One region of the Bradyrhizobium sp. 195 genome, then DNA from elsewhere that is predicted to be linked to it. Evidence: predicted binding sites of a transcription regulator. Region 1 holds the regulator's gene; each other region holds the start of a gene.
What was found. Region 1 encodes LexA, which represses DNA repair genes until DNA is damaged. Its sites were predicted from a motif close to TGTTCNNNNTGTGTTCNG; they were not measured.
Positions count from the first base shown of each region.

Region 1 (6,520 bases):
CTGGGTGGCGGCCTTGCCGGGCGCGGTCGGCCGCATCCCCGCATTTGGTATCGCGCCGCTGATTGCGGCAAGCCTTGGGATCATCGTGATGGGGCTGTTGCGCACGCCCCTGCGCTGGTGCGGTGCCATGGTGCTGCTGGCCTCCATCGCCTGGGGCCTGTCGGTGCGCCAGCCCGATATCCTGATTGCCGGGGACGGCGCGAGCGTTGCGGTGCGCGGCGGGGACGGGCGGTTGCACCTGATCAGGACGGGCAAGGATAGTTTCTTGCTGAGGGAGTGGCTAGCGGCCGACGCCGATCCGCGCGATGCCGGCACTAGCGCGTTGGCCGAGCGCGTGTCGTGCGACGAGTCCGGATGCGTGACGCCGCTCGCCGACGGGCGGCTGGTCGCGCTGGCTTCGCGCATCGACGCGTTGGCGGACGATTGCAGCCGGGCCACGCTGGTGGTGACGTCACGGCCCGCGCCGCCCGATTGCGCGGCGATGGTGGTGGATCGGCAGCGGCTCGTTCGCCAGGGTGCGCTGGCTCTGACACAGCGTGGCGATGGTTTTTCGGTTCAGGCGGTGAGGGCGAGAGGCACGAACCGCCCGTGGTTACCGGCCGGTGCCGGCGAAGGTGATTTCGACGGCAGCCTTGCGCCGAAGGCGGCGCCCCGCAACCGGGACGCAACGCCATCAGAGACCGACCCGCAGGCCGACGATTGACGCGATTGATTTACAGATACCAGGCCAGCACGGCTTCCAGCCTTGCGTTGCCGATGACCGGCAGGGCCACCATCCGGCTCAACCCGGCTGCGCAGGCCTCGGAGCCGGCGATCGAGCCGTCATCGGTGAGATCGTCGTTGAGCACTGGCATGCCGGCGGCCCAGGCGCCGCCGATGCTGCCTTCGCCCCAGGCAATGGATTGCGTCGCATAGCGTGCGGCAAGGTCGGTGTGCGCGCTGCAATCGCCGGCACGCAGGACCAGCGCCGAACGGGCCTCGTTCGGGACCCAGATCTCGACGCGTCGCGCGATCGGCGTTGCCTGCGCGGAGAGGAATGTCAGAACCCAGGTTTGGTCGGTGCCGGTCCGGTAGGGCACGCCGACCCCCAAATTGATCCCGATCTTGGCCGCGTCCTCCCAGCGCAGGAAGCTCCTGGCGTCGTGCAGGTCCTTGATAATCAGTGGCAGACCCGCCTTCCAGGTGCGTCCGGGCAGGCCGAAGCCGCGAGGAAACGTGGTGTGGCGGGAGTTGAATTCGAACATGTCCGCCGTGCCGTAATAGCCGTCGACAAGCGCCATCTCGTGGGAGCGATCAGGATCGTTGTGCCAGAGTTCGATCGCGCCGACATGCGCCTCGTCGTCGCCGCAGAACAGCACCATCACGGCTTGCAGAAATTCGCCTGCAAACACCGGCACGGCCACGCCGCAGGTGAGGCCGGCCGCGAGCGCCTGATCGGTGCGCTTGAAATAGGAGTTGGCGAATGTCGTGAGGATGACGGGATGGCCAGAGGCCCAGGCCTTGCCTGGAAGCCCCTCGTCATATCCGAAATGCAGCTCTGCGCTGGCGGTCTTGAATGCGGACAGGCCTTCGTCGTAGAGGCCGCCGCCGAATTCCAGCCGCATGCGCGTCCGGTCAGGTATCCAGAGTTCAACGACGCGAATGAAGGTCTTCATCGAGCTGTCCGCCGCCTCAAACCACGACAGCATCGGACATTTGGCTGCGGAGCGGACGTTCAAAATTCAGGCAGGACGGGTTAAACTTCGTGCGGCGACGATGTGCGGCGGCGGGTCTCGCCGATCGATTTTCGTGAAACACAAACCCGCCGGGCTCGCCGGCCTCGGCCGGCGATGGCATTTCAATCCTGGCCCGACCTATTGTCGGTCGAGTGGCGTCAGCCGATCGGCAGGCGCGTGACCGTCGGCCGGCCGTCGGCGATGATCTGCGGCTTGTGCTCGCGCTCGCTGACGGGCTGGGTCACCGGCAGTTGCAGCACGGTTGCGCGCTGGCCTTCGACGAGTTGCGTCACCAGCACGTATTTGCCATCCGGGAATTCGATCGCGTCGTGATGGCGATCGGGAATGTGCGGATCGATCTTGCCGAACTTGCCGACGCGCGAATTGACGGTGCGCGTCCAGATCCAGCGATTGTCGTAACGGACGTTGTCGGCGAAGGCGAGCTCCGTCCCCGGCAGCAGGCAGACGGCCACGGTCGGATCGGCCGCAGAAGCAAAACCACGCGTCGAGGTGCCGCGGAACGTTGTCGACACGATCGTCTCGCCGACTTCGGCGGGGCGCGATGCAACGGCATGCAGGCTGTAGTCACACATCGGGTGCTCCTCATGCGAAGATAGCAACCCGCGCCTCCCTCGGAGGCGCAAGCCTCTATCAGAGTGGAAGCAGACAACGCTCTGCTTGGTTGTAGGCAAATCTGCGGCTGGCACGCGGGATGCGATCAAATTATCTTTTCGAATCCGCGAGGAACAAAGCTCACATCAATGCATTCGGCAAAGACGAGCGTTAGCGGCCCGCGCGCGCCGATGTATCATTGTCTGCTCGAGGCCTCGAGACCGAAAAGTGACGAGTGCTTGGCGGCGACACGCCGGGGCGTCGCGCTGGAAGGGGCCGGACAATCTGCGCAAGACCAGAAGACTGCCCAGCAGGAGCGGATCAGATCCGCTCCAATCGGAATCATTGGTATCGAATGACCGCCGAGGGGTCTCAGTACTTCCGGTAAAGCCCGATCAGCTTGCCCTGAATTTTCACGCGGTTCGGCGGCAGGATGCGCACCTCATAAGCGGCATTGGCGGGTTCGAGTGCGATCGAGGCGCCGCGGCGGCGGAAGCGCTTGAGCGTGGCCTCCTCGTCGTCGATCAGCGCCACCACGATGTCACCGGTATCGGCGCTCTCGTTGCGCTGGATCAGCGCCATGTCGCCGTCGAGGATACCGGCCTCGACCATGGAATCGCCGCGCACTTCGAGGGCGTAGTGCTCGCCGGAGCCGAGCATGTCAGGCGGCACGCTGATGGTGTGGCTGCGGGTCTGCAACGCCTCGATCGGCGTGCCGGCCGCGATGCGGCCCATCACGGGCACTGCAACGGGCCGCTCGCCCTCGTCCACGGCCGGGCTGGAGCTCGCGCGGACCTTGCCGAGATTGCCCTCGATGACGCTCGGCGTGAAGCCGCGTCGGTTGCCGGCGGCAGCTTGAAGCTCCGGCAGCTTGATCACTTCGATGGCGCGGGCGCGGTTGGGCAGGCGGCGGATGAAGCCGCGCTCCTCGAGCGCGGTGATCAGGCGGTGAATGCCTGACTTCGAGCGCAGGTCGAGCGCATCCTTCATCTCGTCGAAGGAGGGCGGCACGCCGCTTTCCTTCAAGCGTTCGCTGATGAACCGCAGAAGCTCGTATTGTTTGCGCGTTAACATCTCGACCAAAGTCCCCCGGTTGATGTCGTTCGATTCCGAGACGATGAATTCAGCGATAAGCCGCTGCATGCTCGAAACAAATCATGAACGGACACTATATGTTCGATACATGTTCCGCAACTGCTTAATTTACCGTGAACAGAGGCAAACTCGCGGAATGCGTGTGGCCGCGCAGTTCAGACGGGGAGCCGCAGCACCTCGCAAGGGCTGCCGGCCTCGGCCTTCGGGGCGAACGGTGGGCGGACGAGAAGTACCTGTGCTGCAGCGAGATTCGCAAGCAGAGAGGAGTCCTGATGACTGACGGGAACGGCGACGAGCGTGCCGTCGTCGCGCAGCTCCAGCCGCGCGCGCAGATAATCCTCGCGCTGGTCGTTGGCGCCGAGATCGCGGCCCAGCACGGCGCGCTCGCGACGATGATGGATCACTGAACGGCCCGACAGCGCGCGAATCAGCGGCACCATGAACAGGAAGGCGCAGACGTAGGAGGACACGGGATTGCCGGGCAGGCCGATCACACCCATCGCGCCGAGCCGTCCGTGCATCATCGGCTTGCCGGGCCGAATCGCGATCTTCCAGAACGCCATCGAGATGCCTTCGTCCAGGAGCGCCTGCTGGACCAGATCGTGGTCGCCGACCGACGCGCCGCCGGTCGTGATCAGGATGTCGGTACCGCTCTCGCGGGCGCGACGGATGCCGGCGGAGGTGGCTGCAAGCGTATCGGCGGCAACGCCGAGGTCGATGGTCTCGGCGCCCTCGCTGCGGGCTAGAGCGTGCAGGGCGTAGCCATTGGAATAGACGATCTGGCCGTGCCCGGGCGTTGAGCCCGGCATCACCAGTTCGTCGCCGGTGGCGAGGATCGCGACCTTCGGACGGCGGCAGACGGCGAGATGCGGGTGATTCATTCCGGCTGCGAGCGCGAGGTCGCGCTCTGTCAGACGGGTTCCTTTGCGCAAGAGCACGTCGCCCTCGCGGAAGTCGACGCCTGCCGGGCGGATGTGCCGTCCGGCGATCGCGGCTTCCTTGATCGTGACGCTATCGCCGTCCGCGACGGTGTCCTCCTGGATCACGACCGCGTCCGCACCGTCGGGAATGACGCCGCCCGTGAAGATCCGTACGGCTTCGCCGGCACCGACCGTTCCTGCGAAAGGACGGCCCGCCGCGACCTCGCCGATGACCGTCAGCCGGGAATCGATCGTTGCCGCATCGGCGGCGCGCACGGCATAGCCGTCCATCGCCGACATCGCTTGCGGCGGCTGCGTGCGCCGCGCCGCGACGTCGCGCGCGAGCACGCGATGGTAGGCCTCGTCGAGGGAGGCCTTCTGTTCGGGCAGTGGCTCTGCACCCGCCAGCACCGCGGCAAGCGCGTCCGAAACCGGCATCAGGGCCACGGGCTAAACTCCTGCTGAGCACATTGGTAAATGGCCGGCGAGAGTTCTATCCGAGTGCGGGCGCGAGGCAAAGCAGCACGCAGGGTGATTTATCCTGCGTGGCCTCAGCAGTGGAGGAGGCGGCTCAATTCCGTCGCGGCATGATCCGGAAGGCGAGACAGACCGGGATGAGGATGGCCATGGCGAGCACGAGAAGGACGAATGCCACGGCCAGCATCGGTCAACTCCCGCTCGGTCGGCCCGAGCCGTCGTTCAGTGCGACGTCGGGAGCTTTGGGACCTTGATCCTTGTCGGGCAGAGGGTCGGCCTGAGACTTCAGGTCGGCGGCCTTGCTGATCAGCTTGGCGGAAAGGTCAGAATCCGAGGTGGTTCTTGCGAATTCAAGCAGGAGAGAGGCTTGCTTGGTGAGATAGGTTTTGCCCAGCACGTCGATAAGTCCGATGTAGAAGTCCCAACCGACTCATGAGTCCGAAGGGTGGCATTCCGTTCCCGGAACTCTGTACAAAAATGCACAAAGGGTTTGGGTTCCTCATGTTCCGCAGATTTGGTCCCGGGAACCGGGGCGTGCGGTGGGCTCGCGCTGGGACCGTTTAGCCTCAGATTCCTAGGGCCTTCAAGGCGTTCCCGACATCGCGCGGCGACGTGACATGCACGGCGGTCAGGCCGCGCGCCTGCGCTCCCTCGATGTTCTCGGCGAGATCGTCGAAGAACACGATGCGCTCCGCTGGCACGCCGATCGCCGCGACGACATGGTCGAAAGCCTCCGCATCCGGTTTGCGCAGGCCGATGCTGGAAGACAAATACAGTCCGCGGAAATGGCCGAGCAGATCGGCATATTCCTTCGAGAAATAGTCGACGTGCGGCCGGTTGGTGTTGGAGAAGGCGTAGAGCGGCATCTGCTTCGCCGCGCGCGGCAACAACTCGGCGATATCCGGCATTTCGCCGGCGAAGATCGCGTTCCAGCCCTCCAGGAACTGGGCGTCCGAAATGCCGATTCCGAGCGAAGCACGTAGCGAGGCGAAATAATCCTCGTCGCTGATCTTGCCGACCTCGTGCAGCCGGTAGGCCTCGTCACGCACATAGCGCGCGACAATGGATTCGGGCTGGCAGCCGGCATGCCCCGCCCAGCAGGCGATCGCCTTGGAGAAGTCGATGTCGAGCACCACGCGCCCGAGATCGAACAAAAGCGCATCGGCGCTGCCGGGAGAGAGCGATGTCACCTGCGTCCTTTCACTTCGATATCGGCAAGAGTTCGGCAAGAGTCGGCAAGTCACTATCGACAAGTCAGTATCGATAAGGCTCGTGGTCGAACAGCGGGAACGCGCTGAACACGCTCGGCGCGTTGGTGGCGGTCGCCGGATGCAGGCAGGATTTGTCGACTTCGGCAAACGAAGTGGCGCCCAAGAGGCCGAGGCAGCGCAGCACTTCGTCCTCCATGAGCTCCAGCATCCGTGTGATGCCGGCTTCGCCGGCCGCCGCCAGTGCCCAACATTGCATCCGGCCGATGCCGACGAGGTCTGCGCCTGCCGCGATCGCCTTGACGATATCGGTGCCGCGACAGATGCCGCCGTCTACCATGATCTTGGCGCGACCCTTCACGGCCTCGACGATTTCGGGCAGCACATGCATGGCGCCGCGGCCATGGTCGAGCTGGCGTCCGCCATGGTTGGAGACGTAGATCCATTCGACGCCGTGATCGACCGCGATCAGGGCGTCCTCCGCGGTGGCGAT
Region 1 is NZ_CP082161.1:4,818,403-4,824,922, reverse strand. It holds gene IVB26_RS22370 (ComEC/Rec2 family competence protein) at 1-703, shown strand, start outside; gene IVB26_RS22365 (GAF domain-containing protein) at 714-1,655, opposite strand; gene IVB26_RS22360 (hypothetical protein) at 1,874-2,308, opposite strand; gene lexA (transcriptional repressor LexA) at 2,700-3,401, opposite strand; gene IVB26_RS22350 (molybdopterin molybdotransferase MoeA) at 3,578-4,789, opposite strand; gene IVB26_RS22345 (hypothetical protein) at 5,010-5,216, opposite strand; gene IVB26_RS22340 (HAD family hydrolase) at 5,386-6,009, opposite strand; gene IVB26_RS22335 (alpha-hydroxy acid oxidase) at 6,074-6,520, opposite strand, start outside.

Region 2 (6,520 bases), 2.3 Mb from region 1:
AGAAGAACACCTCGACGCAGGAGAACCCGCCCTCCTGGTGGATGGCGAACACGTCGGCTTCCTCGACCGTGCGCGGGTTGATGCCCTGCTGCGACTGGATCGCCGACAGCGCGGCGAGGCGGTCGCGGTAGAGCGCAGCGCGCTCGAACTCGAGCTCACCCGCCGCCTTCTCCATCTCGCCGGCAAGCTCCTGCTTCACCGCATGGCTTTTGCCTGACAGGAAGTCGCTCGCCTCGCGCACCAGCGTCGTATAGCCGGGGAAGTCGATCTCGCGGGTGCAGGGGCCGGCGCAGCGGCGGATCTGGTAGAGCAGGCAAGGCCGGGTGCGGCTCTCGAAGAAGGAATCGGTGCAGGAGCGGATCAGGAACGCGCGCTGCAAGGCCGTGATGGTGCGGTTGACCGCACCCGCGGAGGCGAACGGACCGAAATAGCGTCCGGGCCGGCTCTGCGCGCCGCGATGTTTCAGGATCTGCGGCGCCCAATGGTCGCCGGTGATCAGGATATAGGGAAACGATTTGTCGTCGCGCAGCTGCACGTTGAAGCGCGGCCGAAGCTGCTTGATGAGGTTGGCTTCCAGCAGCAGTGCTTCGGTCTCGGTATTGGTCGAGACGATTTCGACGGTCACCGTGGCGGCGATCATGCGCAGGATGCGCGCCGGCTGCGGCGCATTCTGGCGCGCATAGTTGGACAGGCGCTTTTTGACGTTCTTGGCTTTGCCGACATAGAGCACGTCGGCATTCGCATTGAGCATGCGATAGACGCCGGGCGAGGTGGGGGCGAGGCGGACCGCGCGTTCGATCGCCTCGTGACCGCTCGCCAGCGGCCCTTCGCCGACCGCGCCGCTCTCTTCAAGGATATCAGGCAGCCGCGCGTCGTCCTCCTCATCGCCGCCGCTGGTGGCGGGATCGAGGTCGGGCGGCGTGTCGCTCGCGGCAGCCGGCGGCAATTTGCGCGCGCGGTCGTCCGGATTGTCGGGGGAATCGTGAACCATGGAGCGAATTTAGGCGCTGGAGGTGCCGATTTGAAGTTCCGGACGTGCGGCGCGCACAGGCAGCGACGAGAGTTCCCGGTAACACTCGCTTAAGCCTGTTAACAGCGCGGTAACCCGGCTTAACAGGCCTTTAACTTAAAACTCTCGATAAATCTTACGCGAAAAAGTGGTGGTTCCGTAACCATGCGGTTTGCCTCGCGCGGCGGCGTCAGGCTTCGCACCGGTTGCAACAGTTGCGTTGGAGTTTGTGATGAAGGGGCTCGTTGTGGGCGCAGCCGCGTTGGTTGCAGCCGCCTGGACAGCTTCGGCAGAGGCCGCCGATCTCAGTTACGGGCAGCGTGCGCCCTATACGGTCAACCAGCCGCTGAATGCGTATAGCTGGGCAGGTCCCTATCTCGGCGGCAATATCGGCTACGAATGGGGCTCGGTCGACAACAATCCCTCAAAGCCGTCCGGCTTCGTCGGCGGCGTGCAGGCCGGCTACAACTTCCAGAACGGCCCGTTTGTGTTCGGCGTCGAGGGCGACATCCAGGCCGCCGGCGCCGACGACACCTTCGCGCCGTGGAAATTCTCCAATCCGTGGTTCGGTACCCTGCGCGGCCGCGCCGGCTACGCCTTCAACAACGTGCTGTTCTACGGCACCGCCGGCCTCGCCTTCGGCGAGCTGCGCGCGCAGACCTTCGGCTGGACGGAATCGCACACCACCGCCGGCTGGACCATCGGTGCCGGCGCGGAAGTCGGCCTGGCGCCGAACTGGAGCGCCAAGCTCGAATATCTCTACATCGACCTGTCGACCAGTCAGTTCGCAATTACGGGCGTGTCAAACGGCTATAGCGCCAGCGTTGTGCGCGCTGGCGTGAACTATCGCTTCTGATAGCTGAAGAAGAAAGTACCGGACAACAACTCCTGGCCGCTCGCGGCCGGGATTTTTTGCGCGAAATGTTGCGCCGAATGTTGCTCGTCAGGCCCGCTAGGAGAGGATGACCAGATTGACCGCCTTCGGCCCCTTCCCCTTCTTGTCCGGTTCGACTTCGAAAGTAATACGCTGTCCTTCCGCAAGGTCCTTCAGTCCGGCCCGCTCCACAGCAGTAATGTGCACGAAGACGTCGCGGCCGCCGTCGTCAGGCTTGATAAAACCGTAGCCGCGTTCGCCGTTGAAAAACTTAACCGTTCCCGTCATGGCCATCGGGAAACTCCCCCTCATTGCTCCTCCGCCGCGACGCAGACTCACGTCACGACATGACCGGGCTTACGGAGCCCGGGAGAGCTGGCCATCCTTGGGCGGACCTCAACGGTCCGGCCGGATCTTTCTTAGGCCTTCACTCCGCCGCAACCATTCGCGGAAGCGGAACGTAAAGCCAGTCACAGAAACAGCATAATACGGTTCTCAGCAGATTGACTACCGCTCCTGCATATTTTTCCCAAGAATGCCGGAGTGTTACGGCCTCGGTACCTCCAATCGGAATCTGGCAGCGCCGCCCTGGCCGAGCGGCATTTCCAGCTCGGGCAGGATCGTCTTGAGCTCGCCCTGCAGCGTGTAGGGCGGATTGACGATCAGGAGCCCGGTCGAGGCGAGAGCCCCGCCATCGAGCTGGGGCGCGACGCTGAACTCGAGGCGCAGACACTTTCCCGGTGGTTTTGCTGCAGCTGCGAGCCGCGCCACCGTTTCGGCCAGCATGTCGGTGGCACGCCGGTTCTTGGCCGGATACCAAATGACATAGATGCCGGTCGGCCATTTCGCGAAGGCCGTCGAGAAGGCTTCACCCAGCCGCTCGAACTCGTCCTTTGCTTCGAAGGGTGGATCAATCAGCACGACGCCGCGCCGCTCCTTTGGCGGCACGAAGGCCGGCAACGCCACCCAGCCGTCGAGGTCGACCACGCGGGCCTGTTCGTCGCGGCGCAGCACGCCGATCAGCGCTTTTCGCGCCTTCGGCTCGAGCTCGCAGGCGACGAGGCGGTCCTGAGGCCTCAGCAGGCCGCGCGCGATCAACGGGGAGCCCGGATAGGCCTTGAGCTCACCCTTCGGATTGAAAGCGCGGACGATGTCGAGATAGGGCTTGGCCAGCGCCGCGCTCTCATTCGACAGGCGGGCCTGCATCAGCCGCGCGATGCCGGTCAGCCATTCGCCGCTCCGGCGCGCCTCGTCGCTCTCGAGGTCATAGAGGCCGGCCCCGGCATGGGTGTCGATGACGCGGAACGCCCCCGGCTTGTCCTGCAGATAGGTGATGATGCGCGCCAGCACGATGTGCTTGATGACATCGGTGAAGCTGCCGGCGTGAAAGGCGTGACGGTAATTCATGGCGAAGATCTGCGGCTCACGGGAGAAAATGCGCAGCATCTTCTACTCGTCATGCGCGGGCTTGTCCCGGGCATCCACGTCCTTCGTGATGCGTTGTGAAACGTGGATGGCCGGGGACATAGGCGAGCGGAAGCGACGCCGTCCTTTGGACGGCTATACCCGGCCATGATGATGCGGCGGCCAGTTTCGCGAAACTACCCGCCCCTGATCGGCGGCATGGTGACCTGATCGCGGCGGCAGGCGCGGCGTTCGATCTCGTCGCAGGCGCGGAATTGCAAGTCCTTGCTGAGGCAGATGCGGACCTCGGAGAGCCGGGTGCGGTTGCAGGTGACCGAGACGGCGGTATTGCTCAGCCCTGGATTCGCCTTGATGAAGGCCTCCTCCACCTCCGCCGGCGCCACGGTCCTGGCCTGCGACAGATCGAGATATTCAGCCGGAATCTTGATCGCTGCGCGCGCTTTGCGGATCGTCTCGAAATAGCTGCGGCCTTCGAGGCCGGAGCAGGTGCCGTGCTTATCCCATTCGTTGAAGATCAGGCCCGGCGCCGGCATCAAATCGAGCATCGAGGAGACGATGTTGCGGTTCAGTCGCGGCGCGGGACGCTGGCAATATTCCGGAAAGCCATTCTCATATTGCGGCCACAGCCCATGCACCACGAAGGCGTAGGGCCGTCCGCCGCACTGGATCTGGGAGCGGCCGCCGCGCTCCGCGGCCTCCTCGCAGAACGAGGGCGACCACGACAGCGACAACACATAGAAGTCGAACTCGCCAGGCGCGTTCTGCCGCTTGTCCTGGGCCTTTGCGTCACTGGCGAACGAGGCCAGGCCCGCGGCAAGGATCAGGGAAAGGGCCAGCGAGATCACCAGGCGGGAGAACGAATGCAATCTGGAATGAAACATGGCAACGCCCCTCAACTAGACTGTGCACGGAAGCCTAGCAGGCGATAAGAACATTTCAAGAACAAAATTCAGGCGGCGGCAGCCGGCCGCCCTCCTGATAGGCCCGAATCAGGGCTCTTCGCACTAAGGCTTGGCGGCGCGGCAGGCCGGATTATAGGCCCAGTTGCGGTCGAGCCCGACCACGCACCATTCGACGCCGTTGCCGTAGCCGGCGAAGCCACCATCCTCGATGATCGAGAAATGCACCTTGCGCACCTTGCCGTCATTGAGCATGGCCTCGCCGGTACAATAGCGGCGCGGGATGTTGTCGGACTGCCAGGGCCGGAACGCGGTCTCGCGAACGGCGGAGAAGCCGGTGATTTTCAGCGAGGAATTCCAGAACGAGCTTTCCTTTTCCCAGAACTGGGTGGCGATCGTCGGCAGCGCCCTGTCGCACTCCGCGACGGCGCCGTCATAGCGCGGTCCGCTCAGCCAGAAATTCAACTCGAGCGGATTGGCAGCCCTGGCCTCACCGAGCGAGAGCGCCCCGAACATGAGGCCGAGCAGGGCGGCAAAGCGGAGCGATTTCAGGGAGGGGGCGCGCATGGGTAATCCGGACAGCTAAAGTCTTGCGAAGGCCGAACGGTGCCGCGAAGGGCGGGGGAGGTCAAGTGCAGCGCGGCAACACTCCGCCAGGAGTTGACCATAACCTCACCGCCGACGGGGCTTCAGTTCTTTTCACGGCGATCCCGGCACCGTAAACTGGCACCAACCAATTGGAGTGACGGGAATGCGAATCATAGCGGCCGCGGGCCTTCTTGCCCTGGGTATGATGGCGAGCCAGTCGGCGCGCGCCGACATTCTTCCGGTGCCGCCTTTCAAGGGCAACGACACCGGCGGCATCATCGCCTATTCCATGGCCACCCAGGTCGATGCGCGACAGGCCGCGGTCGATCACTGCGCGCGCTACGGCAAGGTGGTCAAATTCCTGGCGGTGCAGGCCTATGAGGGCGGCTACATCTCGTTCTCCTGCCGCTGGGTGCCTTATGGCGCCGCCGACCAGCCGATCCGCACGCTGTACTGAAGCGTTGTCGTAACGCCGCAATCTCTCAGCCGGGAGCCTCCGCCATGACGCGCAAACTCGCTTTGCTCGGTTCGGCCGCTTGTCTCGTCGTGTCGGCAGCCAGCGCCAGCGCCGACGATTTGCCGGTGCGCAAGGCCGGCCTTTGGGAAATGAAGCTGGTCACATCAGGCTCGCCGGTGCCCGAGATGACCATGCAGCACTGCACCGACGAGACCGTCGACAAGGAGATGAGCAACAACGTCTCCCCGATGGCCAAGCAGATTTGCGCCAAGCAGGAGATCAAGAAGACCGCGACCGGCTATGTCAGCGATTCCGAGTGCAACGTCGCCGGCGTCAACACGACGTCGCACGCCGAGATATCTGGCGATTTCAACTCGGCCTACACGGTGAAGTCCTCCTCGCACGCGCAAGGCGGCGTCGCAGGCGCGGCCGGCCGCGATAGCACCATGACGCTGCAAGCCAAATGGCTCGGGGCCTGCAAGCCGGACCAGAAGCCCGGCGATATCGTGATGCCCGGCGGCTTCAAGATGAACGTGCGCGACATGGACAAGCTGAAGGCGCTCCTCCCGAAATAGGCGAGATCGTAGTCCGCAGCCCGGATGGAGCGTAGCGCATTCCGGGGCTTTGCATCCGTTGCGAAGAAAGAAGCCCGGATTGCGCTGCGCTTCATCCGGGCAACGTCGTCAGCTACACCGGAATCCTCACGCTCGCCCTTAGTCCCCCCATCGGACTGTCGCCGAGGGTGATGTCGCCGCCGTGCGACCGGGCGATGTCGCGGGCGATGGCGAGGCCAAGGCCCGTGCCGCCTTCATCCTGGTTGCGGGCGTTGTCCAGCCGCAGGAACGGCTTGAACACTTCTTCGCGCAAATGCGCGGGAATGCCCGGCCCGTCATCGTCGACCGTGACGGTCAAATAACGGTGATCGCGCTGGCCGGTGATGGCGATGCTCTTGCCGTAGCGTGCCGCGTTGGTGACGAGGTTTGCGAGGCAGCGCTTGAACGAGGCCGGCTTCACTGTCACGACGGGCAGGCCGTGGAAGGCAACGGTCGCGGTATGACCGTGGCGTTCGGCGTCGCCGCGAAGCTCCTCGAGCGCCTGCGCCATGTCGGTCGGCTGCGACTGCTCACCGGAATCGCCGCGCGCAAACGCGAGGTAGTCCTCGAGCATCATCGACATCTCGTCGACGTCCTTGCGCATCCCCTCGAGTTCGGGGCTGTCGCCGATCAGCGCCAGCTCGAGCTTGAAGCGGGTCAGGATGGTGCGCAGAT
Region 2 is NZ_CP082161.1:7,127,392-7,133,911, reverse strand. It holds gene uvrC (excinuclease ABC subunit UvrC) at 1-991, opposite strand, end outside; gene IVB26_RS33265 (outer membrane protein) at 1,242-1,865, shown strand; gene IVB26_RS33260 (cold-shock protein) at 1,962-2,177, opposite strand; gene IVB26_RS33255 (23S rRNA (adenine(2030)-N(6))-methyltransferase RlmJ) at 2,430-3,290, opposite strand; gene IVB26_RS33250 (ribonuclease T2) at 3,485-4,189, opposite strand; gene IVB26_RS33245 (hypothetical protein) at 4,313-4,774, opposite strand; gene IVB26_RS33240 (hypothetical protein) at 4,959-5,252, shown strand; gene IVB26_RS33235 (DUF3617 domain-containing protein) at 5,297-5,827, shown strand; gene IVB26_RS33230 (ATP-binding protein) at 5,940-6,520, opposite strand, start outside.
Region 2: IVB26_RS33250 (ribonuclease T2) is a predicted target of LexA. The motif match lies at 4,236-4,253, and genes of this name have one in related genera.

Region 3 (6,520 bases), 3.7 Mb from region 1:
CTGCGATGCCGAGATGACGGAAGGCGTGCGAGGTCAGCAGGCGGCCGCGCGGGGTGCGCTGGAGATAGCCGCACTGGATCAGATAGGGCTCGATGATGTCCTCGATCGCATCGCGCGGTTCAGACAGAGCGGCGGCCATGGTCTCGACGCCGACCGGGCCGCCGCCATAGTTCATCGCGATGGTCGTGAGATAGCGGCGGTCCATGGCATCGAGCCCTGCGGCGTCGACCTCGAGCGCGCTCAGCGCATGGTCGGCGATCTTGCGGTCGATCTTGTCGGCATCGGCTGCTGAAGCAAAATCACGCACGCGGCGGAGCAGACGGCCGGCGATGCGCGGCGTGCCGCGGGCGCGGCGCGCGATCTCGTTGGCGCCGTCCGCGCTCATGCCGACATTGAGCACACGCGCGCCGCGGCTGACGATGCTCTCCAATTCCTCGATCGTGTAGAAATTCAGCCGCACCGGAATGCCGAAGCGATCGCGCAAGGGATTGGTGAGCAGGCCGGCGCGCGTGGTGGCGCCGACGAGGGTGAATTTCGACAGCTCGATCTTCACCGAGCGCGCCGCCGGTCCCTCGCCGATGATGAGGTCGAGCTGAAAGTCCTCCATCGCGGGATAGAGCACCTCTTCCACCGCCGGGCTCAGGCGATGGATCTCGTCGATGAAGAGCACGTCTCGCTCTTCGAGATTGGTCAGCAGCGCGGCAAGATCGCCGGCCTTGGCGATGACAGGGCCTGATGTGGCGCGAAAGCCGACGCCGAGCTCCTTGGCCACGATCTGTGCCAGCGTGGTTTTGCCGAGGCCGGGCGGGCCGACGAACAGCACGTGATCCAGCGCCTCGCCGCGCTTGCGCGCGGCTTCGATGAAGATCGAGAGATTTTTGCGCGCCTGCTGCTGGCCGACGAAATCGGACAGCGATTGCGGCCGCAGCGCGGTGTCGCCGACATCGTCGCTGCGGCGCTCGGGCGAGACCATGCGGTTGGCCTTGGGATCGCTCACCTAGCGAGCTCCTCGTAGGGTGGGCAGAGGCGCGCTTCGCGCCGTACCCACCATGTCTCCGGTCGGTTGAAAGATGGTGGGCACGCCGCGCTTTGCCCACCCTACGAGGCTGACCATTGCCGCGCTCACTTCGCGAGTTCCTTCAGACCGAGGCGGATGAGTTGCGCGGTCTCGGCGCCTTCACCGGCGCTGCGCGAGGCCGAGGCGATCGCAGCGGCCGCCTGCGGCTGGCCGTAGCCGAGATTGACCAGCGCGGAGATCGCGTCGGCAACGGGCCGCGGCGCGCGCTGGTCGTCGACGGCACCGGCGAGATGCACCACGGCCGGGTCGACATTGGCGAAGGCCGGCGCCTTGTCTTTCAATTCGGTGACGATGCGTTCGGCGACCTTGGGGCCGACGCCAGGGGTGCGCGCCACCGCCGCCTTGTCGCGCAGCGCAATGGCGTTGGCGAGATCGGAAGGCTGTAGCGTGCCGAGCACCGCGAGCGCGACCTTGGCGCCAACGCCCTGCACGGTCTGGAGCAGGCGAAACCATTCGCGCTCCTGATCGGTGCGGAAGCCGAACAGTTTTATCTGGTCCTCGCGGACATAGGTCTCGATCGACAGCACGGCGGCTTCGCCCGGCGAGGGCAGATGCTGCAGGGTGCGCGAGGAGCAGTGCACCTGATAGCCGACACCACCGACGTCGAGGATAACGAAATCCTCGCCGAAGGAATCGATCAGGCCCTTGAGCTTGCCGATCATAGGCTCGCCACCTTCAGCCTGAGCGCGGTGCTCTGGCGGTGATGGGCGTGGGTGATGGCGATGGCGAGCGCGTCGGCGGCATCCGCTGACGGCGGCTCGGCCTTGGGCAGCAAGATCTTCAGCATCATCGCGATCTGTTGCTTGTCGGCGTGACCGGCACCGACCACGGTCTTCTTGACCTGGTTCGGCGCATATTCGGCGACAGAGATGCCGAACATCGCGGGCGCCAGCATGGCGACGCCGCGAGCCTGGCCGAGCTTCAGCGTCGCAACGCCGTCCTTGTTCACAAAGGTCTGCTCGACCGCGGCCTCCATCGGCTGGTGGCCGGACAGGACGGAAGCAAGCCCCTCATGGATCGCGAGCAGCCGGCTCGCCAGCGGCAGATCGTCCGGCGGTTCCACCGACCCGCAGGCGACGTAGATCAAACGATTGCCCTCGGCCTCGATCACGCCCCAGCCGGTGCGGCGCAGGCCAGGGTCGATGCCGATGATGCGAACGGGGCCACGAATCGGGAGCGCAGTCATGGGCCAGTGATAGCGGCTGGCCGCTTGAAGCGAAACAGAAACAGAACGGAAGTAACAGGGGAAGTGGGGGGTGAGGGGCGGACGGCGTCCGCCTTACATTCTGCCGTCATACCCTGCGAAGGCGGGGTATCCAGTACGCCGCGGCTTATCCGTATCCTTCGAACGTCTCTGGAATACTGGATCGCCCGCCTTCGCGGGCGATGACAGCGGATTTTGTGCTAGCGGATAACGCCTATCCGCCCATCTTCGCGATCAGCGCGTCCGACACCTCGAAATTGGCGTAGACATGCTGGACGTCGTCATGCTCGTTGAGCAGATCCATCAGCTTGAGCAGCTTCTCGCCGGTCTCGTCGTCGACCGCGACCGTGTTCTGCGGCTTCCAGATCAGCGCGGCCTTGCGCGGCTCGCCGAACTTGGCTTCCAGCGCCTTGGCGACGTCGCGGTAGCCTTCCGTTGAGGCGTAGATCTCGTGACCGGTTTCGCCGGAGACGACGTCGTCGGCGCCGGCCTCGATCGCAGCATCGAGCACGGCGTCGTCGGAGGCAACAGCGCGGTCGTATTCGATGATACCGGTGCGGTCGAACATGAAGGAGACCGAGCCGGTTTCGCCGAGATTGCCGCCCGATTTGGTGAAGAAGGAGCGGATGTCGGAGGCGGCGCGGTTGCGGTTGTCGGTCAACGCTTCGACGATGACGGCGACGCCACCGGGGCCATAGCCCTCGTAGCGGATCTCGTCATAGTTCTCGCCCTCATTGCCGAGCGCCTTCTTGACGGCGCGCTCGATGTTGTCCTTCGGCATGTTCTCCTGGCGCGCCGCGATGATGGCCGCACGCAGGCGCGGGTTCATGTTGGGGTCGGGCGTCCCCAGCTTGGCAGCGACGGTGATTTCCCGCGCCAGCTTGCCGAACAGCTTCGACTTCTGCGCATCCTGCCGCCCCTTGCGGTGCATGATGTTCTTGAATTGGGAATGTCCGGCCATGCGTGATCTTCTCTAGGGAATCGTGCGCCAAGGTGAGCGTGGGAAGCGCGGCGTTATAGGCCGCCACCCCACCGGAATGAAAGAGGCTCTACGACTTTAAGGTAACACCGTAGTGGCCAATGCCTAGATGTCAGGCATCGTTAACCCTGATTTCATTCCAGCCTGCGAAAATAGCGCACGACCGTTCCCCGACAAGAGAGACGTGATGGCGTTCGGACTATTTCGGAAGCGTCTGCCGGACCAGGCTGCGCCTGCAAGCGCCTCGGCGGCGCCGCAGCCGGCGGCCCATTCCGAGCCCGCTCCCGCGGCCGAAACTGATTCGGCCCGGGAAATCCTGGAGCTCTTGGAACTCGAGTTGGGCGCCATGATCCGCCAGCTCGAGCGCGCCGCCAATTCCGTGGCCGGCGGCGCCGAGGCGACCGCCACGACGCTGGCCGCCATCCGCGACCGCACCGATGCCCTGACCGGCCGGACCAACGCGGCGCAATCGAACGCCTCCACCTTCGCCGATGCCGCCGACAAGTTCACCCAGTCCGCGCTCGGCATCGGGGCGCAGGTCCGTGAAGCCGGCAAGCTCGCCGACGAGGCCAGCGCCGCGGCGCGGGAAGCCCGCGCCAATGTCGACCGCTTGCGCGAGTCCTCTGCCGCCATCGGCAACGTCGTCAATCTGATCGCGCAGATCGCGCGGCAGACGACGCTGCTCGCGCTCAACTCGACGATCGAGGCCGCGCGTGCCGGCGCTGCAGGTAAAGGTTTTGCGGTCGTCGCCACCGAGGTCAAGGCCCTCGCGGTGCAGACCCAAAGCGCGACGGAAGAGATCACGAAGAAGATCGACGCACTCCAGCGCGACGCCGCCGGCTCTGCGGATGCGGTGCACCGCATTTCGCAGGCGATCGAGGCGATCCGCCCGGTGTTCGAGACCGTCAACGGCGCGGTCGCCGAGCAGAACGCCACCACCAGCGAGGTCTCCGGCAATGCCGCCAGCGCCTCGGAGTTCATCGTCTCGGTCAGCGAGAGCGCGGCCGAGATCGATGCCGCGACCAAGGCGGCCGAGAGCCATGGCGAGAACGTCGCCAGTGCCGGCAAGGCCGTCACCACTTTTGCTCAAAAGCTGAAATCGCGCTGCGCCGTGCTGCTCCGCCAGAGCGAGCACGACGACCGCCGCAAGACCGAACGACTGCCCTGCCATCTCAAGTTCGAGAGCGCGCGCGGCGTGATGCCGGTCTATGAAATCTCGATGGACGGCGTGTTGATCGGCGGCGCGGACGCAGGCCGGCTCACACCGCAAGCGATGATCGAAGGCACGCTCGAACACGTCGGCGCCTGCCGTCTGCGCGTGATCGAGCAATCCAAGGCCGGCGCGCGCGCGCAATTCGCCAGCCCCAATGCCGAGCTCCGCGAAAAGATCGAGGACAGGCTCTGGTCGATCCACGAGGAGAACACGGAGTTCGTCACCCGCGCCATGGAGGCGGGCAACGCGCTGACGAAGATATTCGAACAGGCGCTTGCGCGCGGCGAGGTCAAAATCGACGACCTCTTCGACACCGACTATGTCGAAATCGCCGGGACCAATCCGCAGCAATACCGCACGAAATATCTCGACTGGGCCGACCGCGCCCTGCCGCCGTTCCAGGAAGCATTCCTGGCGAAGGACCAGCGCATGGCGTTCTGCGCCATGGTCGACCGCAACGGCTTCCTGCCGGTGCACAACAAGATCTATTCACATCCGCAGCGGCCGGGCGACGTCGCCTGGAACACGGCCAACAGCCGCAACCGGCGGATATTCAACGATCCGGCGGGGTTGGCGGCCGCACGCAACCTGCGATCGTACCTTGTCCAGAGCTATGCGCGCGACATGGGCAACGGGAACACCGTCATGATGCGGGAGATCGACGTTGCGATCCGCGTGCAGGGCCGTCACTGGGGTGGATTCCGCACGGCCTACAAACTGTAGTGCACGCTCAGGCAAGACGCCGAGCGCGAATCATCCCTTAAGATCGAAATTGGAATGGGAATGCCGCCGTGAGCCGGGTTGCGGCTCTGACTGGAGGACTCATCAAACATGTCCGTCGTACAACTTGCCGTCATGGACACCGGCTCCAATCGCACGCTGGCTGAACGGCTGATCGATCAGCTTGCCGACCGCATCGGCGGCCTCGGCGTGGAACTGGCTGACATTGCCGGCAACGTCCAGGAAGTCGCAAACCGCGTCGCAAACCAGTCGGACCGGTTCCACCATCTGCAGGAGACGGCCGAGACGATGGTTTCGGCCAACCACGACATCGCCAACGCATCGCAGGCCGTGCAAACGACCACGTCCGCAGCGGTCGGCGAGATCGCGCAGTCGCGCAGCGCCGTCGACACCGCGGTCAACCACATCTCCGAGCTCGTCGCAGCGGTGGAGCGCATCGAAGCGCGCCTCAGCGCCGTCGGGTCGGCGCTGGCGCAGGTCGCGAAAGTCTCCGGCTCGATCGAGGCGATTGCGAAGCAGACCAATCTGCTCGCGCTGAACGCAACGATCGAAGCCGCCCGCGCCGGCAACGCCGGCCGCGGCTTTGCGGTGGTCGCAAGCGAGGTGAAGAACCTCGCGGAAGCCACCCGCCAGGCCACGCATCAGATCTCCGACACCGTGCGCGATCTCGACGGCCAGATCGAAGGCCTGATCGGCGAAAGCAGCGACGCATCGCAGCGCGCCAAGACCGCCGGCGAAGGCGCCCAGCAGATCTCCGGCATCATCTCGCGGGTCCAGCAGGGCTTTGCCTCCGTGGAGGCGGAGATCGGCAGCGTCACGCGCGCGGCGACCTCCAATCTCGGACATTGCGACACCGTCATCAGCGAGCTGAACGAACTCGCCAAGGGCGTCGACCTCTCCTCTCGCGATCTCAGGAGCGCCGATCAGCGGGTGACGAAGCTGCTCGACACCTCCGAAGGCTTGATCGCGCTGATCGCCGACAGCGGCGTGGAGACATCGGACGCACCACTGATCCGCGTCGTCGTCGAGACCGCGAAGCGAATCTCGGCCGAGTTCGAGGCCGCGATCGACCGCGGCGATATCACGCTCGACAGGCTCATGGACGAGACCTACCGCGAAATTCCCGGCACCGATCCAAAGCAATACCTCACCAACTATGTCGACTTCACCGATCGCGTGCTGCCCGCGATCCAGGACCCGATTCAGAAATCCGATCCCCGCATCGTGTTCTGCGTCGCCTGGGCCAAGGGCGGCTATCTGCCGACCCACAATCCCAACTACCGCCTGCCGCAGGGCAAGGACCCG
Region 3 is NZ_CP082161.1:1,096,254-1,102,773, reverse strand. It holds gene ruvB (Holliday junction branch migration DNA helicase RuvB) at 1-973, opposite strand, end outside; gene ruvA (Holliday junction branch migration protein RuvA) at 1,123-1,740, opposite strand; gene ruvC (crossover junction endodeoxyribonuclease RuvC) at 1,737-2,264, opposite strand; gene IVB26_RS05125 (YebC/PmpR family DNA-binding transcriptional regulator) at 2,497-3,243, opposite strand; gene IVB26_RS05120 (methyl-accepting chemotaxis protein) at 3,449-5,197, shown strand; gene IVB26_RS05115 (methyl-accepting chemotaxis protein) at 5,306-6,520, shown strand, end outside.
Region 3: ruvC (crossover junction endodeoxyribonuclease RuvC) is a predicted target of LexA. The motif match lies at 2,295-2,312, and genes of this name have one in related genera.